Regions from separate parts of the Streptomyces sp. NPDC037013 genome, predicted to be linked through region 1. Evidence: riboswitches for the same ligand, from Rfam matches in the RefSeq annotation. Region 1 holds a riboswitch; the other holds the start of a gene.
The links. Region 1 has a riboswitch for cyclic di-AMP ahead of ACZ7DY_RS18180 (C40 family peptidase). Riboswitches for the same ligand answer to the same signal wherever they lie in the genome.

Region 1 (10,963 bases):
GGAGTACCACAGCGTCGTCGCCCGCACCGCCGCCATCAGGGCGGACGCCCTAGGCCTGCCGTTCCTCTGCTCGTCGGCGGTGCTCGACGTGCTCACCGACGAGCCGACGGAGTGGGTCGCCCGTCTCGCCCCGCCGCAGTCGCGCGGCTGGCGGGTCTACGCGGACTTCCTCCTCGGCGCCGGCCACCGCCGCATCGCGGTGGCGGCCGAGCCGAGTCTCTACTGGGCCACCGGGACCCGCATCCTGCGGGACCACCTCGCGCCGCGCGGCGGCACCGTCACCGAACTCGACGCGCGGTCCCTCGCCCCCGAGGCCCTGTGCGACGCGCTGGTCGACCAGCGTGCGAGCGTCCTCCTCCTGCTGGTCGGCCATCCGGACCCGGCCGTGCCGATCGCCAGCTCCGTCCGCGGCGACCGGCGTCTCTCCGGACTCATGATGGGCGCTCCCGCCGGACAGCCGGAACTCCCCGGCTGGGCGGCGTTGTTGGGCGACGACGGCGCCGCGATCCCGTTCCTGCGCTACCTGCCCGACCGCCTCGGCCCCCTCGGGACCAGGGTCGACGCGGCCCTGCGCGCGCGACTGGACGAAGAGCCGTCGTTCGTCGCCTTCGAGGGTTACGACGCCCTCACCGTCCTCGCCGACGTGCTGCGGTCGCACGGCACGGACCGGGCGGCCATCGCCGCGTCCTGGCCGCACGTCGACGTCGAAGGCACCCGCGGGCAGATCCGCTTCACCCGCGCGCCGGGCGGCCACGTCTGGCAGTGGGACCGGCCGCCGGTCCACGTCGCCGACCGGGATCCGGCGCAGGCGGACCGCTTCCGGATCCTGCACGTCGGCTGAGAAACACTTAGGGAGCACGCGGAGGACGGACGTTCCGGGCGTCCGTCCTCGCCGCGTTCGCGCCGGGGTGGCTTTCCGGCCACTTCCGGGGCCGGAGCCCGGGTGCCCGCGTCGGTGGGGGCCGGGATCGCGCAGAGTGGTCCGTATGACGACACCCGCAGAGCTGCTCCGCGCCTTCGCCCGTACCCGTGCCTCGCTCGACGGCGAAGAGGTCACGTACTGGTGGTCGGGGGACGTGTACTCCTGGGCCCCCGACGAGCCGTACCAGCGCCTCTTCGGCTTCGAGGGGCTCAACGTCGCCCGCCTCGTCCAGGACGCCGACGACGGGCCGGACGCCTACCGGCTCCTCACCCGGGAGGCCGCGTTCTACCTGGACCCCGTCACCCGCGAGATCCTGGAAACCTGGCAGGAGCTGCCGGTGACGCACGTCTGGAACGACCCCGCCAACCAGCGCTGGCGCCCATTCCCGGTGCCGATGACCGAGCTCGGCGACCAAGTCTGCTTCAGCCTGGAGATCCCGCTCTCCTACCCCTCGCCGCTGCCGGTCGCCCAGTACCCGCTGGCCTCGGCCGGTGACACCTACAAGGCGCTCGAGCTCTTCCAGTTCTTCGTCGACCGCACCGACCTGGCCGGGTCCGCGCCCGGCGTCCCGGCCACCATGTCGTGGACCCGGATGTCGCCGTGGCTGCCGTGGATGGCCCGGGGCCAGCGGCCCGGCGGCCTCACCTACCACTGCCGGGGCCGCAAGCTCGGCTCGTACGCCGAGGTCCCCGAGCGCACCCGCGCCTACATCGCCGACCACCACCCGGAGTTCTCCCGGGCCCCGGAGAAGTGGAGCGAGCCGAACGAGACGAGCTGGACGTACTTCCGCAAGCTCAACCCGCCGCGGTAGCTGCCGGGCGGCCGGGGGAGGGGGCCCGAGCCACCGTCCTCCCGGCCGAACCCCGGACTCCTGACCCGGCCGGTCAGCGCTGCCCGGCAGGCGCCGCGGCCCACGGCGCGGGCGCCTCGCGGCGCGTGAACGCCGTGGCGTCCCACGTGCCGCCCAGTTCGGGACCGAGCCAACCCCCGGCCCGCGCACGGAAGTCGGGGCCGTCGAGGGTTCCCGATCCTTCCGGTACCGCGCCGAGCAGAGCCCTGCCCGACGCGTCGGGGAGGTCGGCGAGGTTGCACCGGGAGGCCAGGTCCGGCACCGCGGGCCAGCTGCCGACGACGACGCCAAGCTGCGCGACCCCGCGTGCCCGCAGCGCCTCCGTGGTCAGCGTCGTCGTGTTGAGGGTGCCGAGCCCGGCGGCCGCGACCACCAGGACCGGCGCGTCGAGCAGCCGGGCCGCGTCGGCCAGCGTGCCGCCCTCGTCGTCGAGGCGTACGAGCAGGCCGCCCGCGCCCTCGACGAGGACCAGGTCATGTTCGGTCGCCAGCTTCGCCGCCGCGTCGGCCACGTCCTGCGGCCGCACCGGGTTCAGCCCGGCGCGGCGCGCGGCCGTGTCAGGGGCCAACGGCTCAGGGAACCGGGCCAGTTCCAGCGCCGTGACGGCGTCGCCGGCCAGCCGCACCACCTCCTGCGCGTCGCCCGGCTCGCCGGGCGCGACCCCGGTCTGCGCGGGCTTCAGGACGGCGACGCTCCGCCCCGCCGCGAGGGCGACGGCGGCCACCGCGGCCGTCGTCACCGTCTTGCCGATCTCCGTGCCCGTCCCGGACACCACGATCACCGTCATGTCAGCCCTCCCGCGCCGCCGCGCACACCGCGCGGGCGATCCGCGCGACATCGTCGTCCCCCGTGATGAATGGCGGCATCGTGTAGATCAGGTCGCGGAACGGCCGCAGCCACACGCCCTCGCGCACCGCCGCCCGCGTCGCCGCCGCCATGTCCACCGGGTGGTCCAGCTGGACGACGCCGATGGCGCCGAGAACCCGGACATCCCGTACCGAAGGCAGGTCTGCCGCCTCGGCCAGGCCGCCCCGCAGGCCCGACTCGATGCGTTTGACCTCGGTCCGCCAGTCCTGCCCGACGAGCAGGTCGATGGAGGCCCCCGCCACCGCGGCGGCCAGCGGATTGCCCATGAACGTCGGCCCGTGCGCCAGGACCGGCACGTCGCCGCGCGAGATGCCGTCCGCCACCCGCGGCGTGCACAGCGTCGCCGCCAGCGTCAGATAGCCGCCCGTCAGCGCCTTGCCCAGGCACATCACATCGGGCGTGACACCGGCGTGCTCCGCGGCGAACATTGCCCCCGTGCGGCCAAAGCCCGTGGCGATCTCGTCGAAGACGAGCAGTACGTCGTGCGCGTCGCACGCCTCCCGCAGGACCCGCAGGTAGGCGGGGGAGTGGAAGCGCATGCCGCCCGCGCCCTGGACCACGGGCTCGACGATCACCGCGGCTAGTTCGTGCGCGTGGCGTCCGATCATGTCGTGCAGCTGCGTCGCGTACGTCTCGTCGTACTCCGGGGGAGGCGCGTCCGCGAAGAGCTGGCGCGGCAGGACGCCCTGCCAGAGCTCGTGCATGCCGCCGTCGGGGTCGCAGACCGCCATCGGCTGCCAGGTGTCTCCGTGGTAGCCGCCGCGCCAGGTCAGCACCCGGTGCTTCGCCGGCCTGCGCAGGGAGCGCCAGTACTGGAGGCACATCTTGAGCGCGACCTCGACCGAGACGGAGCCCGAGTCGGCGAGGAAGACGTGCTCGAGACCCTCGGGAGACATGTCGACAAGGCGCTTCGCGAGCCGGACGGCGGGCTCGTGCGTGAGCCCGCCGAACATGACGTGGCTCATGCGGTCGAGCTGGCCGCGGACCGCGTCGTTGAGCGCGGGGTGGTTGTAGCCGTGGATCGCCGACCACCAGGACGACATGCCGTCGACCAGCTCGGTGCCGCCGTCCGCGAGGCGCAGCCGGACACCGGCCGCCGACTCGACGACCAGGGGCTCCTGGCGGCCCGGCATCGGCCCGTAGGGATGCCAGACGTGCTGCCGGTCCAGCGCGAGGAGCTCCGGCGTGGACAGATCAGGCATTGGGCGCCAGATCCGTCCCCGCCCCCCGGCGGCGCACCGCCACGAGGTCCGTGCGCGCCTCGCCGGGCTCGGCCGTGGGCTGTGCGGCCGACTCGGGCGTCCCGCAAGGGCCGCAGCCGCCGCCCTCGTGCGAGCCGCACCCCTCCGCGCCGGCGGCCGCCTCCACGCGGTGCTTCGGCAGCGTCACCTGGTCGGTGCCCTCCACCTCGAAGCCCGCGTCGGCGATCATGTCCAGGTCCGCCTGGCCCGCCTGTCCCTCACTGGTGAGGTAGTCGCCCAGGAAGATGGAGTTGGCGAGGTGGAGGGCGAGCGGCTGCATCGACCGCAGATGGACCTCGCGGCCGCCCGCGATGCGCACCTCGACGTCCGGGCAGACGAAGCGGACCATGGCGAGGATGCGCAGACAGCGCTGCGGGGTGAGGTTCCACTCCTTGGCCAGCGGCGTGCCCTCGAAGGGGATCAGGAAGTTCACCGGGACCGAGTCGGCGTCGAGCTCGCGCAGCGCGTACACCACGTCGACGAGGTCCTCGTCGCTCTCGCCCATGCCCGCGATCAGCCCGGAGCAGGCCGAAAGCCCCGCCGCATGCGCCTTCTGGACGGTGTCGACCCGGTCCGCGTACGTGTGCGTCTTGGTGATGTCCCCGTACGTCGCCTCGGACGTGTTGAGGTTGTGGTTGTAGGCGTCCGCGCCCGCCCCGCGCAGCCGCTCCGCCTGGCCGTCCGAGAGCAGGCCGAGGCAGGCGCAGACCTCGACGCCCTCGTTCTGCTCCTTGACCGCCGCGATGGTCTGCGCCACCCGGTCGACGTCGCGGTCCGTCGGCCCGCGGCCGCTGGCGACCAGGCAGACCCGCTTGGCGCCGCCCGCCACACCGGCCGCCGCGGCCTTGGACGCCTCGTCGGGCTTCAGCCAGGTGTACTTGAGGATCTCGGCCTTGGAGCCGAGCCGCTGCGAGCAGTACGAGCAGTCCTCGGGGCACAGGCCCGACTTGAGATTGACCAGGTAGTTGAGTTTCACCCGTCGCCCGAACCACTGCCGCCGCACCTTCCCCGCGGCGGCCACTACGTCCAGGAGATCGTCGTCGGAGGTGGCCAGGACGGCCAGCGCCTCATCACGGGTCGGCAGCTCGCGCCGAAGCCCCTTGTCCACCAGCGTGTTCAGGAGATCCATGGCGCTGATCCTTACGTACGGCAGGCTCCCCGGCCAAGGAGGATCCGCACAACAGAACCGCTTTGAGGTGTGGGTATCGCCACACCCTGGCCCGATGGCCCGGCGGCTAAGGTCTGTGCAATGTCTACAAACAGGCACTCCGTGACGGGCGCGCCCCCCGCGCCGGACGCCGCGCCCGGCACCGCGTCCGGCGCGGTACCGGGCGCGGCCTTCGACTGGCTCGACGAGCAGGCCAGGTCGCGCGCCGACGCCGGACTCGTGCGCACCCTGCGTCCGCGCCCCGCCGACCCCGGCACCCTCCTCGACCTGGCGGGCAACGACTACCTCGGCCTGACCCGGCACCCGGAGGTCACCGAGGGCGCGGCCGCCGCGGCCCGGTGCTGGGGCGGCGGGGCCACCGGCTCCCGGCTCGTCACGGGCTCCACTCGGCTCCACGCCGAACTGGAACGCGAGCTCGCCGCGTTCTGCGGCTTCGAGGCGGCGCTCGTCTTCTCCTCCGGCTACGCGGCGAACCTGGGGGCCGTCACCGCTCTCGCCCCGCACGGCACACTGATCGTCTCCGACGCGGGCAACCACGCCTCGCTGATCGACGGCTGCCGGCTCGCGCGCGGGGCGACGCAGGTGGTGCCCCACAGCGAGCCCGAAGCCGTCCGCAAGACGCTGGACGCGCACGAGGGTCCCGCGGTCATGGTGTCCGACTCGGTGTTCTCGGTCGACGGCGACATGGCGCCACTGACCGAACTGGCCGTGGTGTGCCGGGAGTTCGGGGCCGGGCTGATCATCGACGACGCCCACGGTCTCGGTGTACTCGGCGAGGGCGGCCGGGGCGCCCCGTACGCCGCGGGGCTCGCGGGCGCCGACGACACGGTGGTCACGGTCACCCTCTCCAAGTCCCTCGGCAGCCAGGGCGGCGCCGTCCTGGGGCCGGCCCGGGTCATCGAGCACCTGGTGAACGCGGCCCGCACCTTCATCTTCGACACGGGCCTCGCCCCCGCCGCGGCAGGCGCCGCGCTCGCGGCCCTGCGCCTGCTGCGCCGCGAACCCGGACGCGCCGCGCGCGCCCGCGAGGTCGCGGCCGAACTGCACCGGCGCCTCACGGCCGAAGGGCTCTCGGCGGTACGCCCCGACGCCGCCGTCGTCTCGGTGCGCGCGCCGTCACCGGAGCGGGCGCTCGGCTGGGCAGCCGACTGCCGGGCCGAGGGAGTGTCCGTGGGGTGCTTCCGGCCGCCGTCGGTGCCGGACGGCATCTCACGGCTGCGGCTGACCGCCCGGGCGGACCTCACCGACGCAGAGATCGCCGATGCCGTCCGGGTGATCAGCCGCAACGCACCCCGGTGAGGCGTGCCGGACCCACGAGGGGCCTGGCGGACTCACCGGAGGCTGTCGACGAACGACTCCCAGGGGCCGGGGGAGAAGAGCAGGGCGGGGCCTGCCGTGTTCTTCGAGTCACGCACGGCTTGGAGTCCGTGCAGGGGACCCGAGTCGAGGGTGGCGGTCTCGACGCAGTTGTTCATTCCGTTGCTGTAGCTGCTGCGCTGCCACCGCGCACCTGGAAGATTCGTGCTGGAAGGTACGTACCGAGGCATTGCGGTCATGGTGCCTCCTTACGCGCCGTCGCCTAGCCCGGCGATGAATTCCGTTGATTCCTCGGGTGAAAGCGCCTGTACCTGAAGGGAGTTGAAGGCCTCCGTGTACGCCTGGAGGTCTTCTTTCCGTTCGAGGTAGAGGCTACTCGTCAAATGGTCGAGAACAACCACATCCAGATCAGCAATGTCCGGAAATGAAAAAATAACGAAAGAACCGATCAGACCCGCATGCTCACCGGCGGCGAACGGCAGTACCTGAAGCCGGACATGGGGCAGAAGTGACGCCTCCCGCAACCGCGCCAGCTGCCCCGCGAGGACCCGCGCCCCGCCCACCGGCCGCCGCAGCACCGCCTCGTCCATGACCACGCTCAGCCGCAGCGGCGGCTCGGCCCGCAGCACGTCCTGCCGGGCGAGCCGCACCTCCACCAGCGTGTCGACCTGCTCCTCCGGCAGCCCGCCGAGCGCCGCCCGGGTCACCGCGCGCGCGTACTCGGGCGTCTGCAGCAGTCCGGGGACCACCGTCGTCTCCAGGGTGCGCACCCAACTGGCCTGCGACTCCAGGCTGATGAAGTCCCGGTAGGTGGCCGGCAGCAGATCGCGGTACGCCTTCCACCAGTGGTGACGCCCCGCGCCGGGATCGTCGGCGCCCGCGAACGCGATGAGCAGCTCACTGCGCCGGGAGTCCGCCACCCGGTACGTCTCCAGCAGCAGCCGCACGTCGGAGGCCTTCACGCCGCTGCGGCCCGTCTCGATCCGGCTCACCTTCGACTGGTGCCAGCCGAGCCTGGCCGCCGCCTCGATGCTGGTGAGTCCTGCATCGCCGCGCAGCGCGCGCAGTTCGGCGCCGAGCTGGCGGCGGCGCACCGCCGGGCCGTACTGCATACCCGATCTCCTTCCGGATGAAGCCGTCGGATCTCCCGGCGGCGGAGCGGGGCAGTAGGCGAGAGTAGAGGAAGCCCGGGGCTCCCGCCCAAATACGGTCGGCCGTAGCAGAGTTCACCGCTTCGAGCGACAGATATATGCACATCTCGGTGGATCGCCACGCGTCACCGGCCAAGGAGTGGCAGGCTGGCGCGAAGCACCAGTCCGGGACGGTCCTCGGGTCATCCGCCGCGATTCGGAGACCGGTCCCGGTGGGAAAGGGACAGCGTCGCCATGGCAGATCACCAGGAAGCCTCCGTCACCCTGCCGAGCGATCCCGCGTCGGTTCCCGCGGCCCGGAAGTACGTCTCGCGGGTGCTCTCCGAATGGGGCCTGCCCGGCGACGCCGAGGTGACCGACACGATCAGGCTCATCGTCTCCGAACTCGCCACCAACGCCGTGCAGCACACCCTCGGCCAGTCGCCGACCTTCACCGTGGACCTGGAGCTCGACCGGGACGAGCAGCTGCGGATCGGCGTCACCGACAGCCATCCGCGCTACCCCAAGCGCCTCCCTGCCGCCGTCCAGCAGGACAACGGCCGCGGCATGGTCATCATCCGCTGGCTGACCGCCGAGTGCGGCGGCAGACTCTCGGTCAGCCCCACCGACGAGGGCGGCAAGACCGTATGGATCGCGCTGCCCTGGCGGGCCCCCCTCCGGCGCAGGCACCGAGACGCGACCCACTGACCGTGGGAGCGCACGTCGGTCACCGGCATCGCTCCCGGCGCAGCGGACCCGGCGCGCCTCCGCGGGCCGTTGCCGGCGGGGCGGGCCGCCCGTGCGACGGCGTCTCGCCCTCCTGTGCCGCGGGCCGTCGCAGAAGACGCGGGAGCACGCCCCACAGCCCGACACAGACCAGCAGGGTCCCCGCGCCCGCGGCGACCCCGGCGGCCCGGCCCACCGTCACGTCGACGACGAGCAGCACCGACCCGGTGAGCGCCAGCACCAGGACAATGAGGCCGATGCCGGCCAGCCGGGACGACACCCGTACGACGAGCGGTTTGGCGCGCTGCTGGAAGAGCGACCGGTGCAGCGCGGCGGGCGCGGTGAAGAGCGCCGCCGCGAGCACGGCGAGCAGCAGCGTCGTGACGTACGTCAAGCGCTGCACCTCGTCGAGGGCCGGAAACCGTGAGGTGAAGGCGAGGGAGAGCAGAAAGGCGAACAGGATCTGCACGCCCGTCTGCGTCACCCTCAGTTCCTGGAGCAGCTCCGCGAAGTTGCGGTCGGCGCGCTCCAGCGGCGTCTCATTGCGGGCGGTACAGGAATGCTCGTCTGACATCCGGTACGGGTATCCCGGCCGGCGCGTTCCACGCACCGGCGCCCGCGCCGGGTGGTGATCGGCGCGCGCCGGCCGGACCCGGCACGGTCAGCGCACCCTGCCGTACCAGACGCTCTTGGACCAGATCTTCTCCAGCCGCACCACGGTGTTCGACTTGGGCGCGTGCCAGATGCGGTTGTTGCCCGCGTAGATCCCGACGTGGTAGACGTTCCGCCCCGAGTGGAAGAACACCAGGTCGCCGCGGGTCCGCTGGGACCGGGAGATGTGCTTGGTCTTGTTGTACTGCGCGGCGGCGGTGCGCGGCAGCTTCTTGCCCGTCCGCTTGAACGAGTAGAGCGTCAGGCCCGAGCAGTCGAACCGGTTGGGTCCCACCGCGCCGTAGCGGTACGGGGAGCCCTTCTTGGACGCCGCGATCTTGAGCGCCTTGGTCCCGTGAGTGGCTGCCTGGGCCTCCGACGTGAGCCCGGGGGCCACGACGGTGCCGCCTACGACGGCGAGCGTGAGGGCCGATGCGGCCCCCGTTCTGCTGAGCAGCGACGGAACATGATTCAGCGCGGTCATGCGAAACCCTTCGTCAGCCGCCTGTGAAAGATGACCTGTCGGGTTCGGGCAGGCGAAGATGCCCGGCCGCGTGGTGCGGCTTCACCCCAAGGGCGTCGTCCGGACGTTCCGGACGGGCCCGTCGTACCTGGGTCCTCCACTCCTGCCGTTGCACAGATGTCGACCGGTCATCCGGGTGGCGGCAGGACTCGGCGTCCGCCCGGACCGCCCCGCCGCTGTGGCGGGGGCTTGTCGTCGGAAGGGATCTTGACCCGAAACAGGTCCGAAAACCGAGCCGAAACGGTCTTTTGTGAGGCTCCTCACGACTGACCTGTTCAGGTGGACACTGCCGAATTGGGCCTGTCGCCCGTGACTCCGACGACGGCTCGACCAGCAACGGAATGTCCTATTCCGGACCTGCTGTAGTCGAGGCGCGCAACTCGAAACCGTACGATGAAGGACGATTTGGTACGCCGTCCGTGGTAGCCCGACTGGTCCGTTTCGAAGCGGCACCGGACAGTCCGCCTCTTGGCGGCGGAAGCTGACGGATGCTCAGTCCCCGGCCGCGGGCGGCATGGCGACGCGTCCGGCGCGCCGTTCGCCGTCGAGTACGCGCAGCGCCCGGGCGAGCGTCGGCCCGTGCACTTCGCGCTCTCCCCGCTGGTGCATGAGGGCGAGGGCGTCCCGCAGCGCGGTTGCCCGGCCCACCAGCGCCTGGGCGGCGCGGAGTCCGCGGTAGGTGTGCTCGGCGCGGGCCGGATTGATCCGGCCCAGCAGGTCGACGACTTCGAGGTAACGGTCGATCAACTCCGCCTCGGCGCGCGTCAGGGCGGGCAGGGGCGGCAGTTCCGGCGGCAGCATCGGACGGTCACCCCGGGTTGCGTGCGGCGAGCGAACTCTTGCGGCTCGGGATGATGCCGTCCACGAGCCCGTACTCCAGGGCCGCTCGGGCGTCGAGGATCTTGTCCCGCTCGATGTCCGCGGCGATCCGTTCAGGAGTCTGTCCCGTGTGCCGTACGAGCATCTCCTCCAACAGGGCGCGCGTGCGCAGGAGTTCGTCGGCGTGGATCGCCAGGTCGGTCGCCTGCCCCTGGATGGGCTCGGTGATCGAGGGCTGATGGATCAGCACGCGGGCGCCCGGCAGCACGAACCTCTTGCCGGGCGTCCCGGCCGCGAGCAGGACGGCGGCGGTCGAGGCGGCCTGCCCCAGGCACGTCGTCTCCACGTCGCAGGTGACGAACCGCATCGTGTCGTAGATCGCGGTCATCGCGCTGAACGAGCCGCCGGGGGAGTTGATGTACAGCGAGATGTCGCGGTCCGGCGCCTGGTGTTCCAGGTACATGAACTGCGCCATCACGTCGTTCGCCGACGTGGCGTCGACGGGAGTGCCCAGGAAGACGATGCGCTCCTCAAGGAGCTTGGAGTACGGATCCATGGTCCGCGCCCCCGAACTGGTGCGTTCGGTGAACTCCGGCAGGACGTAGCGGGCGGACGGACGGTTCATGGCACGCCTCTCTTCCTCCGGTCGCGGCACGACCGGGCTCTGTACAAAATGTACAGGACGTACGTCAGCGTGGAAGGGGGCTCAGGCTCACCGGCGTGGTTGCGGGTCCCGGCGCACATCCCGG
Region 2 (18,885 bases), on a different contig from region 1:
GCACCTCCGAGGCGGCCCTGAAGGACTCGGTCGAGAAGATCCTGCCGAAGGACTCCTCGACGAAGACGGGCGGCGAGCTCAAGTCCGAGCAGGACGACATGATCGAGACGCAGACCAGCTCCATGAGCCAGGTCCTGCTGATCTTCGCCGGCATCGCGCTCTTCGTCGGCATCTTCATCATCGCCAACACCTTCACCATGCTGGTCGCCCAGCGCACCAAGGAGCTCGCCCTCATGCGGGCCGTGGGCGCCTCGCGCCGTCAGGTGACGCGCTCCGTGCTGATCGAGGCGTTCCTCGTGGGCCTGGTCGCCGCCGTCGCGGGCTTCGCGCTCGGCATCGGCGTCGCCGTGGGCCTGGAGGCCCTGATGAACTCCGGCGGTGCCTCGCTGCCCGACGGGCCGCTGGTCATCGCCCCGACGACCGTGGTCGCCGCCCTCCTGATCGGTGTGGTCGTGACCATGCTGGCCGCCTGGCTGCCGGGCCGCCGCGCCGCCAGGATCCCGCCGGTCGCCGCCATGAACAGCGTGCACGCCACGCCGACGGTGCGCGGCCTGGTCGTCCGCAACACCATCGGTTCGATCATCGTCGCCCTCGGCGTGCTCCTGCTCTTCATGGACGACAACTACGTGATGGCCGGGGGCGCGGGCGTCATCCTCGTCGGCGTCATCGTCCTGACGCCGCTGCTGTCCCGCCCGTTCATCGCCGCGGCGGCCCCGCTCCTGAAGCCGTTCGGCGTCACCGGCAAGCTGTCCCGCCTCAACTCGGTGCGCAACCCGCGCCGCACGGCCTCCACCGCCGCCGCCCTGATGATCGGCCTCACCCTCATCACGGGCATGACGGTCATCGCGACCTCCATGGGCAGCGCCATCAACAAGATGGCCGCCGGATCCATGAAGGCCGACTACAGCGTCTCGATGGCGAACTTCCAGCCGCTGACCCCCGAGGTCCGCGGAAAGCTCGACAAGGTCCCCGGCGTCGAGGCGACCAGCCCGATGCGCACCGCGTACGGCGAGGCCGACGGCAGCTGGTCCACCGTCACCGGCGTCGACCCCGAGACCTTCGGCCGGCTGGTCGGCCTGGACTTCACCAGCGGCTCGCTGGCCGGTCTCAAGAGCGGCGGCGCGCTCGTCGACGAGGACACCGCCAAGGACAAGGGGCTGAAGGCGGGCGACACCTTCCCGCTGAAGTTCGACGACGACGGCAAGACGGTCCGCCTGAAGGTCGCCGGCGTCTACAAGGGCAACGAGATGCTCAACGGGCTCTTCGCCCCGGTCTCCGTCGTCGACCCGCACCTGGACAAGGTCGTCGACAAGCAGGTCCTCGTGAAGATGAAGGACGGCACCTCCGACAAGGCCGAGGACGCCATCATCGACGCCCTGGGCGACAACCCGGCCATCACCGTGCAGGACAAGGACGCGATCAGCAACGCGATCGCGGGCGGCATCAACCTGGTCCTCAACATGCTGTACGGCCTGCTGGCGATGGCCATCCTCATCGCGGTGCTCGGTGTCATCAACACCCTGGCCATGTCGGTCTTCGAGCGGAAGCACGAGATCGGCATGTTGCGGGCGATCGGCCTCGACCGGGCCAGTGTCAAGCAGATGGTCCGCCTCGAGTCGGTCATCATCTCGCTGTTCGGCGCGGTGCTCGGCATCGTGCTCGGCCTCTTCATCGGCTGGGCCGCGGGCAACAGCATCGCCGACTCCGTGTCGACGTACGCGATGGAGATCCCGTACGGCCGCATCGCGGTCTTCCTGGGGATCGCGGCCCTGGTCGGCGTCCTCGCGGCGATGTGGCCGGCCCGCAGCGCGGCGCGGCTCAACCCGCTGCAGGCCATCAAGAGCGAGTAGCGCTCCCGCGAGAGGGAGACCGTGCAAGGGCCCTGGACGAGGAGACTTGTCCAGGGCCCTTCGGGTGCCCGCGTGTCGCCGCTCCGCGGCTCGTCCTCAAACGCCGGACGGGCTGAATCCACACGCCGGACCGGCCGGCTACCGCCAGTCCCTGGAGCGCAGCGGCAGTCCCGAGGCGCCCGCCTCCGGGGTCTTCACGGCGAGGACCTGGTTGACGCCGATCCGGTTGCGTTCGAAGGCCAGCGCGGAGGCGGCCATGTAGAGCCGCCAGATGCGGGCCCGGCCCGGCGAGGTGAGCCGCTGCCCCTGCTCCCAGTGCGCCTCCAGGTTCGCGACCCAGCGGCGCAGCGTGAGGGCGTAGTGCTCGCGGATGGACTCCAGGTCGCGCACCTCGAAGCCGGCGCGTTCCAGGAGCTGAACGGTGGTGCCGACCGGCGCCAGTTCGCCGTCGGGGAAGACGTACGCGTCGATGAACTCGTCCACGCTGTACGCCGACTCGTCGTCCTGCGGGCGCCGCGCGATCTGGTGGTTGAGGAGCCGCCCGCCGGGCTTGAGGAGGGCGTACAGGTCGCTCGCGTACTCCAGGTAGCGCTCGGCGCCGACGTGTTCGGCCATGCCGATGGAGCTGATGGCGTCGTAGGGGCCGTCGCGCACGTCGCGGTAGTCCTGGACGCGGATCTCGATCCGGTCGGTCAGCCCCTCCTCGGCGATCCGCTTCCTGGCGTAGGCGGCCTGTTCCTGCGAGAGCGTGACGCCGACGACGCTCACGCCGTGCTCGCGGGCCGCGTGGATCGCCATGGAGCCCCAGCCGCAGCCGACGTCGAGCAGGCGCATGCCGGGCCGCAGGCCGAGCTTGCGGGCGACGAGTTCGAGCTTGTCGCGCTGGGCGTTCTCCAGAGTGGCGTCGGGCGACTCCCAGTACGCGCACGAGTAGACCATCGAGGGGCCGAGGACCAGCTCGTAGAAGTCGTTGCCGACGTCGTAGTGGTGGCTGATGGCCTGCCGGTCGCTGCCCTTGGTGTGCCGGTGGAGCCGGCCGCGTCTGCGCATCTCCTCCGGTGGCGGGGCCGGCGGCAGGAAGGGGGCGGAGAGGGCGATCAGTGAGCGGGCGGCGGCGCGGAACTTCGGGTCGCGCAGGGACTCCCGCAGGTTCCTGGCGTCCTCGCCGCGCTCCCAGATGAACTCCGCGAGCAGGTCGAGCGCCTCGTACAGATCGCCGTCGACGTCCAGGTCACCGGCGACCCAGGCGCGGGCCAGGCCCAGTTCGCCGGGTTTGAAGAGCAGGTGGCGCAGGGCCCTGCGGCTGCGTACGACGAGGACGGGGGTGCCCGGCGGGCCCGCCTCCGACCGGTCCCAGGCGCGGATGCGCACCGGCAGGGGAGCTCCGATGAGCTGCTCGGCGAGATTCTTCAGCCGCAGTGCGGCGTCCTGCATGACGCACACCTCCGAATGGGCCTCCCCCGCCGCGAACGGAGTCGGGCTCGGGGAAGCGGGTCCCGGGACGGTCCAACACCACGTAAACACCAAAGCCCCCCGGGCGCAGTCCCGTTGCGGTGTCACGGAACGGCAAAATAGATGCCCACCACATCTACTCACCCCCGGACACGCCGAAGGGGGCCGCCCGCACCACGGATGGCGGACGGCCCCCTTCGGGGTGGATCAGTGACGCGAGGTCAGGAGGCCTTGGCCTTCTCCTCGGTCTTCACCTCGGGCGCCGGCTCGGCGGCGGCAGCGGGCTTCGGGGCGGGCTTGGCCGCCTCGTAGAACTCCTCGCGCGGCGTCTCCATGGCGCCGAGGGAGACGACCTCGCGCTTGAGGAACATGCCGAGGGTCCAGTCCGCGAGGACGCGGATCTTGCGGTTGAACGTCGGCATCGCCATGCCGTGGTAGCCGCGGTGCATGTACCAGGCGAGACGGCCCTTGAGCTTGATCTTCATCTTGCCCATGACGATCATCGCGACGCCCTTGTGCAGGCCGAGACCGGCGACCGCACCCTTGTTGGCGTGGCTGTACTCCTTCTGCGGGAAGCCCCGCATGCCGGAGATCACGTTGTCGCCGAGGACCTTCGCCTGCCGCAGCGCGTGCTGGGCGTTCGGCGGGCACCAGGCGTTCTCGTTGCCGGCCTTGCGGCCGACCACGTCCGGCACCTGGGCGTTGTCGCCCGCGGCCCAGATGTAGTCCGTGCCCTGCACCTGGAGCGTCGTCTGGGTGTCCACGTGGCCGCGCGGGCCGAGCGGCAGACCGAAGCGGGAGAGCGCCGGGTTCGGCTTGACGCCCGCGGTCCACACGATGGTGTTGGAGTCGACCTCGAGGCCGTTGTTGAGGACCACGTGGCCGTCGACGCAGGAGTCCATGCCGGTCTTGAGGTAGACCTCGACACCGCGGCCCTCGAGGTGCTCCTTGCCGTACTGGCCGAGCTTGGGACCGACCTCGGGGAGGATCTTGTCCGCGACGTCGACGAGGACGAAGCGCATGTCCTCGCGCTTGACGTTCTTGTAGTACTTGGCCGCGTCGCGGGCCATGTCCTCGACCTCACCGACGGTCTCCGCACCCGCGAAGCCGCCGCCGACGAAGACGAAGGTCAGCGCCTTGCGGCGGACCTCCTCGTCGGTCGTGGAGTCAGCCTTGTCGAGCTGCTCGAGGACGTGGTTGCGCAGGCCGATGGCCTCCTCGATGCCCTTCATGCCGATGCCCTGCTCGGCGAGGCCGGGGATCGGGAAGGTGCGGGAGACCGCGCCCATCGCGATGACCAGGTAGTCGAAAGGCAGCTCGTACGCCTCGCCGACGAGCGGCGCGATCGTGGCGACCTTGCGGTCCTGGTCGATGGTGGTGACCCGGCCGGTGAGAACCTCGGCCCTCGGCAGCACGCGTCGCAGCGGTACGACGACATGCCGGGGCGAGATGTTGCCGGCGGCGGCTTCGGGGAGGAAGGGCTGGTAGGTCATGTACGACCGGGGGTCGACGACCGTGACGGTCGCCTCTCCGAAGCGCATCTTCTTGAGAATGCGCCGAGCTGCGTACAGGCCTACGTACCCACCGCCTACTACGAGGATCCTGGGACGCTCCGTGGTGCTCATGCCATCGAGTATCCACCTGCCGGGCGGGGGTCGCTCGTGCGCCCCTTCACAAGGATGCGCAGGGCCTCTGCTACACTTCGCCGCCCACGTGACAGAGGTCATGGCGCCACGGGGGAACCACCGCACCTCACGAGTCGTTGTTCACCCCTTGTGAGCTGCGCCGCGAGCCCGCCGCAGAGAGTGGACCGCACCCCCGCACCCCGCCCCGCCGCCCCCCGCGAGGAGGACCGGCCGCGGGCCCCGGAGCCCGCGGGAGCCCCGCACGGGGGCACAACACCCGCGAACCTCGCCCATCAGGGCCGTTTTCCTTGTGAAGAACTTCACGAACTTTCCCGACGGAGTGTCGCCGGGGAGCCCAAGGACCCCCCTGGCGACCGCTCAGACGCCACCGGACCCGCTCAGGCGATGGACCAGGCGATGCCGTCGAGGATGTCGTGTTCGCTCACCACGACCTCGCGCGCGCCGACCCTGTCCATGATCGCCAGCAGGACGAGGGCGCCCGACGCGATGACGTCGACCCGGCCCTCGTGCATCGCGGGAATCGCGGCGCGCTCCTCGTGCGTGGCGTGCGTCAGCCGCTCCACGATCGCGCTGACCTGCTCGTACGGGATCCGGGAGTGGTGGATGGCCGCCGAGTCGTACGCGTCGAGGCCGAGCGCGATGGCGGCGATGGTCGTCACCGAACCCGCCAGGCCCACGAGGGTGCGGGCCTCCTTGAGCGGCACCGTCCGCTCGGCGAGGTCGAGCGCCGCCTCGATGTCGGCGCGGATCGCGTCCAGCTGCTCCGGCGCGGGCGGGTCCGTGATCACGCCGTCGCGCACGAGATGCCGCTCGGTCATGCGGACGCAGCCCACGTCGACCGAGCGGGCGGCCTGCACCTCGTCGGTGCCGACCACGAACTCCGTGGAGCCGCCGCCGATGTCCACGACCAGGTAGGGGCCGGCGACGTCGTCCCGGCCGGACAGCTCCCTGGTCGCGCCGGTGAAGGAGAACTCGGCCTCCTGGTCGCCGCTGATGACCTCCGGCTCGACGCCCAGGATGTCCAGGACGCCCCGGACGAACTCGTCGCGGTTCTCCGCGTCGCGGGAGGCGGAGGTGGCGACGAAGCGCAGCCGCTCGGCGCCGTGCTCCTTGATGAGGGCGGCGTACTCGTGGCAGGCCGCGAAGGTCCGCCGCAGCGCCTCGGGGGCGAGGCGGCCCGTCCTGTCCACGCCCTGGCCGAGCCGGACGATCGTCATCCGGCGGTCCAGGTCGACCAGTTCGCCGGTGGCCGGGTCGACGTCCGCGATGAGCAGGCGGATCGAGTTGGTGCCGCAGTCGATGGCGGCGACGCGGGTCACCCGGCCTCCCCGGAAGCGGCGCACGGCGTGACGCACGGGCCCTTGGCCCACCACTCGGGCAGCATCGCGAGGGCCTCGTCGCCCAGCGGGTTCACGCCCGGCCCGGCGGCCAGCGAGTGGCCGACCAGGACGTGCAGACACTTCACGCGGTCCGGCATGCCGCCCGCGCTCGGAAAGCCCTCGAGGACCTCGATGGCGTCGCGGCGGGCGAGGTAGTCCTCGTGCGCCTTGCGGTACGCGGCGGCCAGCTCCGGGTCGGTCCGGAGCCGCTCCGACATCTCCTTCATCACGCCGTTGGCCTCCAGCGTGCCGATGGCGGACGCGGCGCGCGGGCAGGTCAGGTAGTACGTCGTCGGGAAGGGCGTCCCGTCCGGGAGGCGCGGCGCCGTCTCGACGACGTCCGGCTGCCCGCAGGGGCAGCGGTGCGCGATGGCCCGCAGGCCGCGCGGCGGGCGGCCCAGCTGCTGCTTGAAGGCCTCGACGTCGGCGTCGGTCGGCTCGGTGCGTTCGGTGGTCGGCGGGGGGGTTTCCATGCCTGTCTTTCGATCGGTTCGCTACGGAGGGGCGTGCTGAGGTCAGTCGTCTGAGGTCAGTCGTCGGGTCGGTCGGCCTTGTCGACGCCGTCCCAGACGTTCGAGTACCAGGGGCGCGAGGCCGCCCCCTGGTCCGTGCGCCGGCTCTTCGCCGCCGCGGGGTCGATCACGGTGAAGCCGGTCTCGCCGGGCATCACGTAGTGCAGGCGGTCCCGGATGCGCTGCTCCGCGTACGCGTCGTCCTGCCAGCGCGCCTTCTCGTCGCGCAGCTTCTCGACGTCCGCCCGGTGCGCGGCCTTCTGGCGGCGCAGGTCGTCGATCTCCGCGCGCTGGGAGACGTACTGCCGCATGGGGTACGCGAGCGCGACGACCAGCGAGCAGAGCACGAGGGCGAGGAGGGCGGCGCGGCCGGTGAGCCGGGAGCGGCGGGCCTGGCGCTTGGTCTGGGAGCGGTAGACGCGCTCGGCGGTCTGCTCGCCGAGCAGCCGCAGGCGGGTCGCGGTGGAGAACCGGTCCTTGGTCCCGGCCTTGGCCATGGTTCCGTCTCCCCAGAGCAGCGCGTATACGTACGTACGTCCCCGCACACGGTACGGGACCGGGTGCGGGGACGTAGGTAACTACGTGGCTGCGGGAGCCGCTCTGCCTGTGCCGGGAGGCGTCACTCGGCGGTGCGGAAGCGGGGGAACGCGCTGCGGCCGGCGTAGACGGCGGCGTCGTCGAGGATCTCCTCGATGCGCAGCAGCTGGTTGTACTTGGCGACGCGCTCGGAGCGGGCCGGGGCGCCGGTCTTGATCTGGCCGCAGTTGGTGGCGACGGCGAGGTCGGCGATGGTGACGTCCTCGGTCTCGCCGGAGCGGTGCGACATCATGCACTTGAAGCCGCTGCGCTGGGCCATCTCGACGGCGTCCAGGGTCTCGGTCAGCGAGCCGATCTGGTTGACCTTGACGAGCAGGGCGTTGGCCGAGTTCTCCTCGATGCCGCGGGCCAGGCGCTCGGGGTTGGTGACGAACAGGTCGTCGCCGACGAGCTGCACCTTGTCGCCGAGCTTCTCGGTGATGGCGTTCCAGCCGGCCCAGTCGTCCTCGAACAGCGGGTCCTCGATGGAGACGAGCGGGTACGAGGCGACGAGCTCCTCGTAGTACTCGGTCATCTCGGCGGCCGAGCGGGTCTTGCCCTCGAACTCGTAGCTGCCGTCCTTGTAGAACTCGGACGCGGCGACGTCCAGGGCGAGCGCGATCTGCTCGCCGGGGACGTAACCGGCCTGCTTGATGGCCTCGAGGATGAGGTCGAGCGCGGCGCGGTTGGAGTCCAGGTTCGGGGCGAAGCCGCCCTCGTCGCCGAGGCCGGTGGAGAGGCCCTTCTCCTTCAGCACCTTCTTGAGGGTGTGGTAGACCTCGGTGCCCCAGCGCAGCGCCTCGGAGAAGGACTCCGCGCCGATCGGGGCGATCATGAATTCCTGGATGTCGACGTTCGAGTCGGCGTGCGACCCGCCGTTCAGGATGTTCATCATCGGGACGGGCAGCAGGTGCGCGTTGGGTCCGCCGAGGTAGCGGAAGAGCGGCAGGTCGCTGGCCTCGGAGGCGGCGTGGGCGACGGCGAGCGAGACGCCGAGGATGGCGTTGGCGCCGAGCGAGCCCTTGTTGTCGGTGGCGTCCAGGTCGAACATGGCCTGGTCGATCAGGCGCTGCTCGGTGGCGTCGTAGCCGACGAGCTCCGGGCCGATCTGCTCGATGACGGCGAGGACGGCCTTCTCGACACCCTTGCCCTGGTAACGGTTGGGGTCACCGTCGCGGAGTTCGATGGCCTCGAAGGCACCGGTGGAGGCACCGGACGGAACGGCGGCACGACCGGTGCTGCCGTCGTCGAGGCCGACCTCGACCTCGACCGTGGGGTTGCCTCGGGAGTCCAGGATTTCCCGGGCTACGACGACGTCGATGGACGGCACGAGCATCTCCTTCTGGGAGTGTGACGCGTATACACAGTGACGCGGGCCGTTTCGGCCCTGCGTCTCCTGAGCCTAACCGGCTCCGGGGCTTCAGCCAGCCGACCGCCCGTCCCGTGGGACGAACAAGAGGCCAAATCCCCTGGAATCAGGACGATGGGCCGCGTTTCTACTCGCTGGTAGCGAACAGGCGGGGCGGCCTCGGCAGGGCCGGATGGCGGGGTTCCGGCGGCGGACATGGCCCCGCCCCGGTGCGTACGGGGGATACGCGCACCGGGGCGGGGAGCCCGTGGGGACGGGGGCCGGCCGTGCGTCCGCCGAGGCACGGCCGGGTGGGGAGCAGCCTCAGCCGAGGTGGAGCTGCTGGCCCGGGTAGATGAAGTCGGCGTCGTCGATGATGTCGCCGTTCAGCTTGTAGACCTTCTGCCAGCCGCCCTTGACGTGGTGCGCCTGGGCGATCTTGGAGAGGGTGTCGCCCGTCTCGACCTTGTACTCGCCGTCGCCCTTCTTGACCGTCTTGCCGGTCGGGGTCTCGACGGTCTTCTTGGACTCGGTCTGCGGCGCGGGCTGCGGCTTCGGCGCGGCCTGCTGCTGGTGCTGCGGAGCGGCCTGCTGCTGCGTCCGCTGCGGCTGCGGCTTCTCCTGCGGAGCCTGCTGCTGCGGGGCCTGCTGCTGCGAGCCGCCGCCGCTGCTGGGCGAGGCGCCCGAGAGGCCGACGCCGCAGGACGGCCAGGCGCCCTTGCCCTGGCCCGCCAGGACCTTCTCGCCGATCTCGATCTGCTGGGCCTTGGAGGCCTTGTCGGCGGTCGGCGCGTACTTGGTGCCGCCGTACGCGGCCCAGGTGGACGGCGAGAACTGCAGGCCGCCCTGGTAGCCGTTGCCGGTGTTGATGGACCAGTTGCCGCCGGACTCGCACTGGGCGACGGCGTCCCACTCGGAGGTGGTGGCGGCGGAGGCCGAGCCGGCCGCCATCAGCGGGGCGGCGACGGCGGCGCCGGTCACGCCGACGAGCGTGGCGACGCGGGTGGCCTTGGACGGACGGCGGTGCTTGCCCTTGCTGGAAAGCAGCATGAGTTGATCCCCTACACCGACGCCTGCGAGGTGAGCTGTCGGGTTCGGGCCGATGTGGTTGCCCGGTCGCACTCCTTGAGCGCGACTTCACCCCTAGCCGTTCCCGTCCGTTGCGCGGCGCCCAGCCTCTCGGCTGCCCACCCCCTCAACGGACGGACCCGGCACAAACCTTGGGTCCCCCGCTCCTGCCCACGGCGCTCTTGAGCGACGACTGTTCCCGTCCGGCCGTTGGCAGGATTCGGCGTACCGACCGGCGGGGCTCACCAGTGGCGAGCGGTGACGACGGTAATCACGTCTTCCACACAATTTCAAAGACGATCAGGGCTTCTGAGACCCATGTCTCACTCGCGCCAAAGCGGACATACGCCGCGAAGGCCCCGGCAGACGCATCGTCAACTACCGTTACTTTTCGCCCAGATCGAGGCTCTGACCGGGGAGAATGAGGTCCGGGTCGGCGCCGACGGTCTTCTTGTTCTCGGCGTAGAGCTCGTGCCAGCCGCCGTCGACGTCGAGGTCGTCCGCGATGAGCGAGAGGTTGTCCCCGGAGCGCACCGTGTACGTCCCGTCGGCGACCGCGCCGGTGCGCTCGTCGCCGCGCGAGGCGTGCCGTCCGGGACGCCCGCCTGCACCCCCGCTCTCGTCGGCGCGGTCGCCGCGGTGGCGGCCGGAGGAGCCGTCGGAGCCCTCGGAGGGGGCGGTGGCGTCCTCAGGGTCGGGCGAAGTGCCGTCCCCGGTCCCGGACTTGCCGGAGCCGTCCGTGCCGCCCTTGCCGTCGGCGTCGCCCTTCCCGCCCCTGCCGTCCTTCTTGCCGTCCTTTTCGCCGGACTCGTCGTGATTCTTCTCTCGCGAGCCGGCGCCCTTCCCGGGCGTGTCGCCCGAGGCGTCCGCCGGGTCCGTCGACGCGTCGTCGGACGGCTCGGCGGAGTCCGCGGGTTCGCCGGACGCGTCACCCTTCTCCGCGCCGTCCTTCGACCCCTTGGCGTCCCCGGAGTCCTTGGATTCCTTCGAGTCCTTGGAGCCCTCGGCGCCGGTCGAACCGGACGGATCGGAGGGTTCCGGGGTGATGGGGGCGCCCGGGTCCACGTCGGCCGCCGCGCCGCCGTCGGTGAGACCGGCGATCGGGGCGCAGCTCGGCCAGGCGGCGGTGCCCTTGGCGTCGAGGACCTTCTCGGCGACGGCTATCTGCTGGGACTTGGAGGCCTGGTCGGCGCTGGGCGCGTAGTCGAGGCCGCCGTAGCTCTCCCATGTCTCCTGGGAGAGCTGGAGTCCTCCGTAATAACCGTTGCCCGGGTCGGCGCTCCACGCGCCACCGCTCTCGCACTGGGCGAGCTTGTCCCAGGTGGTGGTGGAGGCGGCGCTCGCGCTGGTGGCGGCGAGCAGGGGGATGGCGATGGCTGATCCGGTGACGCCTGCCGCGACGATGAGAGCCGGGGCCTGGCGGGGGCGTCGGTGACGACCTTGACCGGAGAGCATGCGGTTGCCTTTCAGGAGACTGCGGCGACGACCGGGCACCGGGGTGCCCAAGTCGACGTGAACGTAGCCGCAGTCGAACGCTTGTCACAAGTCGATGCAGCGGAGATCACGTGAACATCACAGTCGTGATGGTCCGTCAGCCGCGCGCCGTTTCCTGTGCGTCTGTGAACTTCACCGGCAGCGTGCGCAGTCCCCGCATGATCAGTCCGCCACGCCACCGCAAATCGGCGGGATCCACCGCGAGTTGCAGGTCGGGAAGGCGTCTGAGCAGCGTCGCGAGGGCGGTGCGGCCCTCCAGGCGGGCGAGCGGGGCGCCGAGGCAGTAGTGGATCCCGTGCCCATATCCGAGGTGCGGATTGTCACTGCGGGAAAGGTCGAGGGTGTCGGGGGCCTCGAAGCGGGCCGGGTCGCGGTCGGCGGCGGCGAGCACGACGAGGACGGGGTCGCCCGCGGCGATGTCCTGGCCGCCGATGCTGAGCGCCTCGGTGGCGAACCGCCAGGTGGCGAGCTCGACCGGCCCGTCGAAGCGCAGGAGTTCCTCGATCCCCGTCTCCAGGAGCGCGGTGTCGCCCGCCGCCAGCGCCCGTTGCAGCCGCTCGCGCTGCTCGGGGTGGGTGAGCAGGGCGTACACGCCGTTGCCGATGAGGTTGACGGTGGTCTCGAAGCCGGCGAAGAGAAGGATGAACGCCATCGCGGCGGCCTCGTTCTCGGTGAGGTGCTCGCCGTGGTCGGAGGCCTTGATGAGACCGGAGATGAGGTCGTCGCCCGGGTCGAGGCGCTTGCGGTGGATGAGTTCGGCGAGGTAGCCGCGCATCTTCTTCACCGACCGGGCGACACCGCCCCGGGGCCCGCCCCCGTGCCGGATCATCATGCCCGCCCAGTCGCGGAAGTCGTCCTGGTCCTCGCGGGGGACGCCGAGCAGGTCGCAGATGGCGTAGATGGGCAGGGGGAAGGCGAACTCGTGGATGAGGTCGGCGCCGCCCTCCCCGTCGCCGCTCCGCCCCTCGACGATCGCGTCGATGAGCCGGTCGGTCAGCTCCTGGACGCGTGGCGCGAATTCGGCGACCCGGCGCGGGGTGAACGCCTTGGAGACGAGCCGGCGCAGCCGCGTGTGGTCCGGCGGGTCGATGTTGAGCAGATGCGTCATCAGCTCGGCCTTGCGCTCGCCGGGGATACCGGTCTTGCCCTTGGCGTGGGCGGGCTCGTCGTGGTGGGCCGGGTTCTTGCTGAGCCGCTGGTCGGCGAGGGCCTGCCGGGCGTCCGCGTACCGGGTGACCAGCCAGGCGTCCACGCCGCTCGGCAGCGTGGTCCGGTGCACGGGAGAGTTCTCGCGCAGCCAGGCGTACGCCGGGTAGGGGTCGGTGGCGAACTCCCAGCTGAAGAGCTCGGGCTGCGGGGACGCCGGGGGCGCGGGGACGTCTTCGGCGGGGCGGGGCGCGGCGGCCGACGGCTGGTCGTGCATGCCGTCGACGGTATCCCCCGCCGCGCCCCACCCCGCACACCGCCGGCCCCGCCGGGCCTGCCCGGCGGATCAGAGCGCATGAGAGGGGCGGCGGAGGGCTTCTGGTGCGGGCGAGCCGGACCCCGCCGGCCCGCTCCCCGGTCCACCGGACGGGCCTAAACCGTCCCGGGACTCCGCCCTCAGGGCCGGCGCGAGGAGTTCAGGACCGCCCCCCGTCCACCGGACAGGCCTAAGCCGCCCCCGCCCCCTCCGCCGCGCGGATCGCGTCGCGGTAGGCGCGGGCCGCGGCGCGGAGGGCCGACTCCGGGTCCACGCCCCGGGACTCCGCCCGCAGGGCCAGCGCGAGGAGTTCGTACCCCACGCCCTCCCCCGCCGGCACCGGCACGTCGAGGCCGGCCGTGCGTGCGCGGGAGGCCAGTTTCGCGGCGAGGGCCAGGGCGGGCTGGCCCAGCGGGATGCCCTCGGTGATCGACGTGCGCTGCTGCTTCTCGACCGCCTTCGTGCGCTGCCAGTGCGCCTTGACGTCCTCCGGGGTCCGCGCCGACGCGTCGCCGAAGACGTGCGGGTGGCGGTGGATGAGCTTCTCGACGATGCCGCCCGCCACATCGTCGATGGAGAAGGGCTCGTCGCCGGGCTCGCCGGAGGCCTCCTCGGCGATGCGCGCGTGGAAGACGACCTGGAGCAGGACGTCGCCGAGCTCCTCGCGCAGCTCCTGCCGGTCGCCCTCCTCGATCGCCTCCACCAGTTCGTACGCCTCCTCCAGCGCGTACTTCACCAGTCCCTCGTGGGTCTGCCGGGAGGACCACGGGCACTCGGCGCGGATCCGGTCCATCACCTGGACCAGGTCGAGCAGGCGCGCGCCCGGCAGGTCGTACGAGGCGGGCAGGAGTTCGAGCTCCGGCATGGCGACGCGGCCCGAGCCTGCGAGGCGGGCCAGGCCGTCGGTGAGGGGACGGTCGCCCTCGGCGGTGGCGACGACCAGGACCGTGCGGCCGCCGGCGCAGGCGTCCACCAGCTCCGACGCGGTGGGCGCGGCCTGTTCGACGCGCACGCCCGCCTCGCGCAGGTACGGCAGCTGGGGGTGGTCCGGGTCGGCGCAGAGCACCGCGTCGGCGGCGTGCAGCGCCTGCCAGGCGGGCCAGGACAGCAGGCCGGGCGCGACCCGGTGGCTGGTGGTCAGCAGGATGACGCGGCCGACCGGCACGTCGGAGCCGGCGGCCGGGGGCGTGGTCTCGGTCTCGTTCACCCGTCGAACGTAACCCAGCCCGCCGACAGCCCCCCGGCCCCGGGTGCCCCGGGCGCCCCGCCCCCTAGGCCCGCTGGTCCTGTGCCGCGCCGGTGCCGGTGACCTGGCGCACCCACGGCGTCTTCGCGTCGACGCGCTTGTTCTTGTCGACGTCCCAGTGGCCGTAGCGCGGGTTCAGGTCGATGTCGAGCTTCTTGGACGCGGCCGTGAGGGCCTTCCAGAAGACGGCCTGGCCCTCGGGCGCGTTCATGTCGGCGCCCAGCTTGCGCGCGAGCTTCTGCGCCTCGATCTCCGTGCGCAGGCTGTCGTCGAGGCGGGCGGGAGCGACGCTGTACTGCTGGAGCCAGCCCTGCTCGAGGGCCTTGCGGCCACCGGCCTGCTGTTCGAGGCCGGTCCGCATGGTCTGGATGTCGCGGCGCGTGACGCTCACCCCGGCGTCGGTGGCCGCGCGGTGCAGCACCTTGTCCAGGACCATGGTGTGCAGCGTGCTGCGCGTGAGGCCGCCGGACTTGGCGATGGTCTGCGAATACTGCGCGTCGTCGGGGACGGCGGCCCGCTGCGCCTCGCGCACCTCGTTCACCCGGCCCTCCAGCTGCGCGACCGTGATGCGGTCGCCGCCGACGACGGCCGCGGCGCCTGGGTGCGCCTCGCCGCCGCAGGCGGTCAGGAGGGGGGCCGCGGCGATCGCGGCGGCGGAGAGGATGAGCGCGGTGCGACGACGGCGGTGCAAGGAAGCCTCCCGTGGAGATTGTGCGGCGGTGCACAAAGTCTTGCGGTGATCGATGGTAGGCAGTGGCCGTCGTCCCGGCCAGCCATTCGACACCTATTCGACCAACGATTTCCCGGGAGTTGAGGCACCCTCCACCCGGGTCGGAAGCGTCAGCCGCGCACTTGTCCGAGCCACTGGAGGGTGCGCCGGATCTCCGCGGGGAACGGGTGGCCGGGCCCGTGCAGCAGCTCGGCGTCGTGCAGCAGCCGGGCCAGCGTGTCGTGGGCGGCGGCCCGGTCGCCGAGGGCGAGGAGCAGGTGGCCGATGCGGCGGCGGATCTCCAGGGACTGGCGGCGGTCGTCCGTCGCGTACTGGTTCTCGTAATAGGGGAGCAGGAAGCGGTACTCGGCGAGTGCCGCGGCGGGTTCGCCGAGCTGTTCGAGGCACTGCGCGGCCTCGTACCGGAACTGCAGCGAGTGCGGGTCCGCCCGGCCGGACTCGGCGGCCCGCTCGTCGGCGAGGCGGCGCAGCTCGGGCAGGGCGCGGCGGTACTGGCCGTCGTCCATGAGCGTGGCCGCGTACTGCTTGCGCAGGCTGCGTACGACGGGTGAGTGCTCGCCGTGCTCGGCGGCGGCGGCCGGGAGGATCGAGCCGAGGATGTCCACGGCCTGCGTGATGCGTCCCTCGCCGAGAAGCCGCTTGACGTCCTCGACGGCCCGTGCGAGGTCCTGGCGCGGCGGTGCGCCCGGCGGCGGGGGCGGCAGGTCGGGGGCGGGCGCGGGTGTCGCCGCGCGGTCCGGCCACGGCGCGTGCGGGCGCAGGAAGGGGCGGGTGGGGTCGAGGGGGCGGCCCGACGGGGTGCCCCGGGCGGGCAGCAGCGGCGCCAGTTCCCCGTAGACCTCCTGGGCGCTCGCGGGGCGGTGCTGGGGGTCCTTGGCGAGCAGGCGCAGGACGAGGGCCTCCAGGGCCTCGGGCACCTCGGGGCGCAGCCGGCGGACGGGCAGCGGCGGCTCGTACAGGTGGCGGTGGAGGACGCCGAGCGCGGTGGAGCCGGAGAACGGCACGTCGCCGCTGAGGAGTTCGTGCATCAGCACGCCGAGTGCGTACAGGTCGGTGTACGGGCCGACCGCGCCGCCCATCGCCTGCTCGGGGGCCATGTAGGCGGGGCTGCCGATGGGCGAGCCGGTGTGGGTGAGGCGGGTGGTGTCGGTGTCCATGACCGAGGCGATGCCGAGGTCGAGGATGGAGACGGTGCCGTCCTGTTTGACCATCACGTTCCGCGGCTTGAGGTCGCGGTGGACGATCGGCACGGCGTGCACCGCGGAGAGCACGGCGCACAGCTGGGCGGCGACGGCGACGGCCCACTGCCACGGGTAGGGGGCGTGCTCGGCGAGGTGGTCGCCGAGGTCGGCGCCGTCGACGTACTGCATGACGAGGAAGAGGGCACCGTCCTCGGTGGGTTCGCTGCCCGCGTCATGCACGGTGACCAGACCGGGGTGGTCGACCTGCGCGGTGACGCGGCACTCGCGCACGAAGCGGCGGCGCAGCTCCTCGGCCTCGGCGCCGGCGACCCGGTCGGGGCGGAGCAGCTTGACGGCGACGCGGCGGTCCAGGCGCTGGTCGTAGGCGGTCCAGACCTGGCCCATGCCGCCCTGGCCGATGAGCGTGGAGAGTTCGTAGCGCCCGGCGACCACGCGGCCGCCGTGACCGCCCGCCGCGGTCCCCTGCGGCGTGCCCGGTGTCACGGTCGGCTGCCGCCTTCCTGCTTGCGCAGGTAGTCGCTGAGCTCGTCGAGCTCGGCCCTGACCTGGTTGATGCGGGCCGGGGCGGGGCGCGCGGGCGGCGGGGTGGGTGCGGCCGGGGGCGGCAGGAACTGCGTCGGGGCGAGCGGGGCCGGGCCGGGGGCGGGCTGCGGGTAGCCGTAGCCGGGCTGCGGGTGGACCTGCGGCGGCGCGTACCCGGCGAAGTGCGGCTGCCGGTGGGCGCTGAAGTACCGGATGTCCGCGAACAGGTAGTAGGCGAGGGCGGCCGTCAGCGTGCAGAGCAGGATCACCATGCCGGCGTTGCCCGGCCCCTGGAACTCGTCCTCGCCCGGGTCGACGCCGATCAGCACGAGGGCCGTGACGTCGAGCGCGGTCACGAGGGCGAAGAGCAGCCAGTCGTGGGCCCTGCGCGTCACGAACGCGATCCGCAGCATCGGCGCCCACGCGAGCATCCCGCAGGTCAGCACGGCGAGCGCCACGAAGACCACGCGCAGCGTCACGTGCGTGCCGCCGGACGGGGGCGGCTGGTGCGGTGGCGCATGGCCGTGGCCGTGCATGGCTGCTCCTGGTACTGAGGACGAACGAATGCGGATTCGAGCGTATAGGCCGACCCGGGGAAGCGGTCCCGGGTTGTACCGAACCGTTGTCGTACTGGTCACGCCGCCGCGGGGCGGTCCGGTTCCGTCAGCCGGGCGGAAGGGTGCCGTCCGTGAGTGCGTCGTGCAGGCCGCGCACCAGCCGCTCGCCGAGCCGGGCGGCGTGGCGCAGCGAGTCCTCGAAGTCGGCGAGGCGGCGGAAGCGTTCGCTGTGGTCGCGCTGGCCGGCCAGGGGCAGCCGGGGCAGCTGGAGGCGGCGGACGTCGAGCCGGGCGGCGGTGGAGGCGTAGCTGCTGGCCCTGCGGTGGTTGGCGGTGCCGCGCAGGAACCCCGCGAGGAACCACGGGTCGAGGGCGGCCGGGTCGGGGCGCAGCAGGGCGAGGCCGCGGCCGAGGACGGCGCCCGCGGTGCTCGTGTCGATGACGCGGGCCGCCGCGCCGCCGCCGAAGACGGGGACGACGACGTCGCCGGGTTCGGTGCGCACCGGGGTCTCCCCCGCGGTCCCTTCGTGGGCGGTGCCGGACGGCGGTCCGCCGGCGAGCACGTCGTGGTCGGTGAGGACGGGGGCGCCGCCGGGCCCGGTGCCGGTGCCGGTGTGCAGCGACAGGGCGCCGGCGCGGGCCAGTTCGCCGACGGTGGTGAGCGGCGGGTGCGGGGTGTCGGGGCCGGCCGGCACGAGGGCGTCCGGGTCGGGGGCGAGGTCGGCGGCCCGGCGCAGCGCCTCGCCGAGACCTTGTCGTACGGTCGCGAGCTCCGGTCCGCCGCCGCCCGCGGTGGCGGGCGGCAGGCGGCGCGCGGGTGTCAGGTCGACCTCGTCGTCGAGGAGTTCGAGCACCGGCACGCTGCGGGCGAGGCCGGGGCGTTCGTCGAGGGTGCCGTGCCGGTCGGCGTGGCGCCAGGCGTCGAGGACGGTGTCCTGCACGGCGGGCCATAGCTGTTTGTCGCGGCCGTCGGCGGCCAGCAGCCCCGCCGTGTCGACGAGCAGCAGTTCGGGTGCGGGGCGCGCCGCCGGGTCGGGCCTGCGCAGGATCCACACGTGCAGGGGGAGGTTGTAGGGCGGGGCGGCGCCGGCGGGCAGGGCGATGACGGCGCGGAGGGCGCCGCGGCGCAGCAGGTCGGCGCGGATGCGGCGGCCCGAGCGGCGGGCGGCGGCGGCCGGCGGCATCAGCAGGACGGCGGTGCCGCCGTCGGTGAGGCGGGCCAACGCGTGCTGGACCCAGGCGAGTTCGGACTCGGCGCGGGCCGGGAAGCCGTACTCCCAGCGGGTGTCGTAGGCCAGTTCGTCGTGGCCCCAGTTGCGTTCGTTGAACGGCGGGTGGCAGAGCACGGCGTCGGCCCTGCGGTCGTCGTAGGCATCCGCGCGCAGGGTGTCGGCGGCCATGGTGCGCACGGTCGCGTCGGTGCCGAGGGCCAGGCGCAGGGCGCTGAGGGCGGCGAGTTCCGGTGAGCTGTCCTGGCCGTACAGGTACTGGTCGGGGCGGGCCGGGACGGCGTGCAGCAGGGCGCCGGTGCCGCAGGCGGGGTCGAGGACGGTGCGGGCGGGCCCGGCGAGCCGCGCCATCAGCTCGGCGGGTCCGGCCGGGGTGAGCGTGTACTGGCGGGGGTTGGCGTCGGTGTGCCGGCCGAGCAGGAACTCGTACGTGCGGCGCGCGCCGAGTTCGGCGGCGAGTTCGGCGGCGGAGCGCAACAGCGGTACGGACGGCAGGAGTTCGGCCGCCTCGGGGACGTGGACGGCGCGCCGGCGCCGCACGCCGAAGCGCATCGTCACCACTTCGTCGAGTTCGCCGGGCAGGAGCTGGGCCAGCCGTTCATCGGAGACGGCG

Region 2: another riboswitch for cyclic di-AMP. It lies ahead of ACZ7DY_RS25935 (transglycosylase family protein); the one in region 1 lies ahead of ACZ7DY_RS18180 (C40 family peptidase).

What each region holds. Positions count from the first base shown of each region.
Region 1 is NZ_JBVJRV010000004.1:800,871-811,833, forward strand. Features, by position in the region: gene ACZ7DY_RS18130 (ABC transporter substrate-binding protein) at 1-841, shown strand, start outside; gene ACZ7DY_RS18135 (DUF1838 family protein) at 987-1,733, shown strand; gene bioD (dethiobiotin synthase) at 1,807-2,559, opposite strand; gene ACZ7DY_RS18145 (adenosylmethionine--8-amino-7-oxononanoate transaminase) at 2,561-3,841, opposite strand; gene bioB (biotin synthase BioB) at 3,834-5,009, opposite strand; gene ACZ7DY_RS18155 (8-amino-7-oxononanoate synthase) at 5,130-6,347, shown strand; gene ACZ7DY_RS18160 (DUF397 domain-containing protein) at 6,380-6,604, opposite strand; gene ACZ7DY_RS18165 (helix-turn-helix domain-containing protein) at 6,614-7,477, opposite strand; gene ACZ7DY_RS18170 (ATP-binding protein) at 7,751-8,203, shown strand; gene ACZ7DY_RS18175 (DUF6328 family protein) at 8,223-8,795, opposite strand; gene ACZ7DY_RS18180 (C40 family peptidase) at 8,883-9,356, opposite strand; cyclic di-AMP (ydaO/yuaA leader) riboswitch at 9,360-9,531, opposite strand; gene ACZ7DY_RS18185 (hypothetical protein) at 9,888-10,196, opposite strand; gene ACZ7DY_RS18190 (ATP-dependent Clp protease proteolytic subunit) at 10,204-10,839, opposite strand.
Region 2 is NZ_JBVJRV010000007.1:100,412-119,296, forward strand. Features, by position in the region: gene ACZ7DY_RS25900 (ABC transporter permease) at 1-1,850, shown strand, start outside; gene ACZ7DY_RS25905 (class I SAM-dependent methyltransferase) at 1,989-3,284, opposite strand; gene ACZ7DY_RS25910 (NAD(P)/FAD-dependent oxidoreductase) at 3,524-4,927, opposite strand; gene ACZ7DY_RS25915 (Ppx/GppA phosphatase family protein) at 5,326-6,267, opposite strand; gene ACZ7DY_RS25920 (DUF501 domain-containing protein) at 6,264-6,800, opposite strand; gene ACZ7DY_RS25925 (FtsB family cell division protein) at 6,857-7,336, opposite strand; gene eno (phosphopyruvate hydratase) at 7,459-8,751, opposite strand; gene ACZ7DY_RS25935 (transglycosylase family protein) at 9,088-9,813, opposite strand; cyclic di-AMP (ydaO/yuaA leader) riboswitch at 9,818-10,020, opposite strand; gene ACZ7DY_RS25940 (transglycosylase family protein) at 10,216-11,286, opposite strand; gene ACZ7DY_RS25945 (cytochrome P450 family protein) at 11,423-12,748, opposite strand; gene ACZ7DY_RS25950 (nucleoside triphosphate pyrophosphohydrolase) at 12,978-13,994, opposite strand; gene ACZ7DY_RS25955 (SurA N-terminal domain-containing protein) at 14,059-14,724, opposite strand; gene ACZ7DY_RS25960 (protein kinase domain-containing protein) at 14,874-16,397, opposite strand; gene ACZ7DY_RS25965 (hypothetical protein) at 16,445-17,023, opposite strand; gene ACZ7DY_RS25970 (N-6 DNA methylase) at 17,151-18,885, opposite strand, start outside.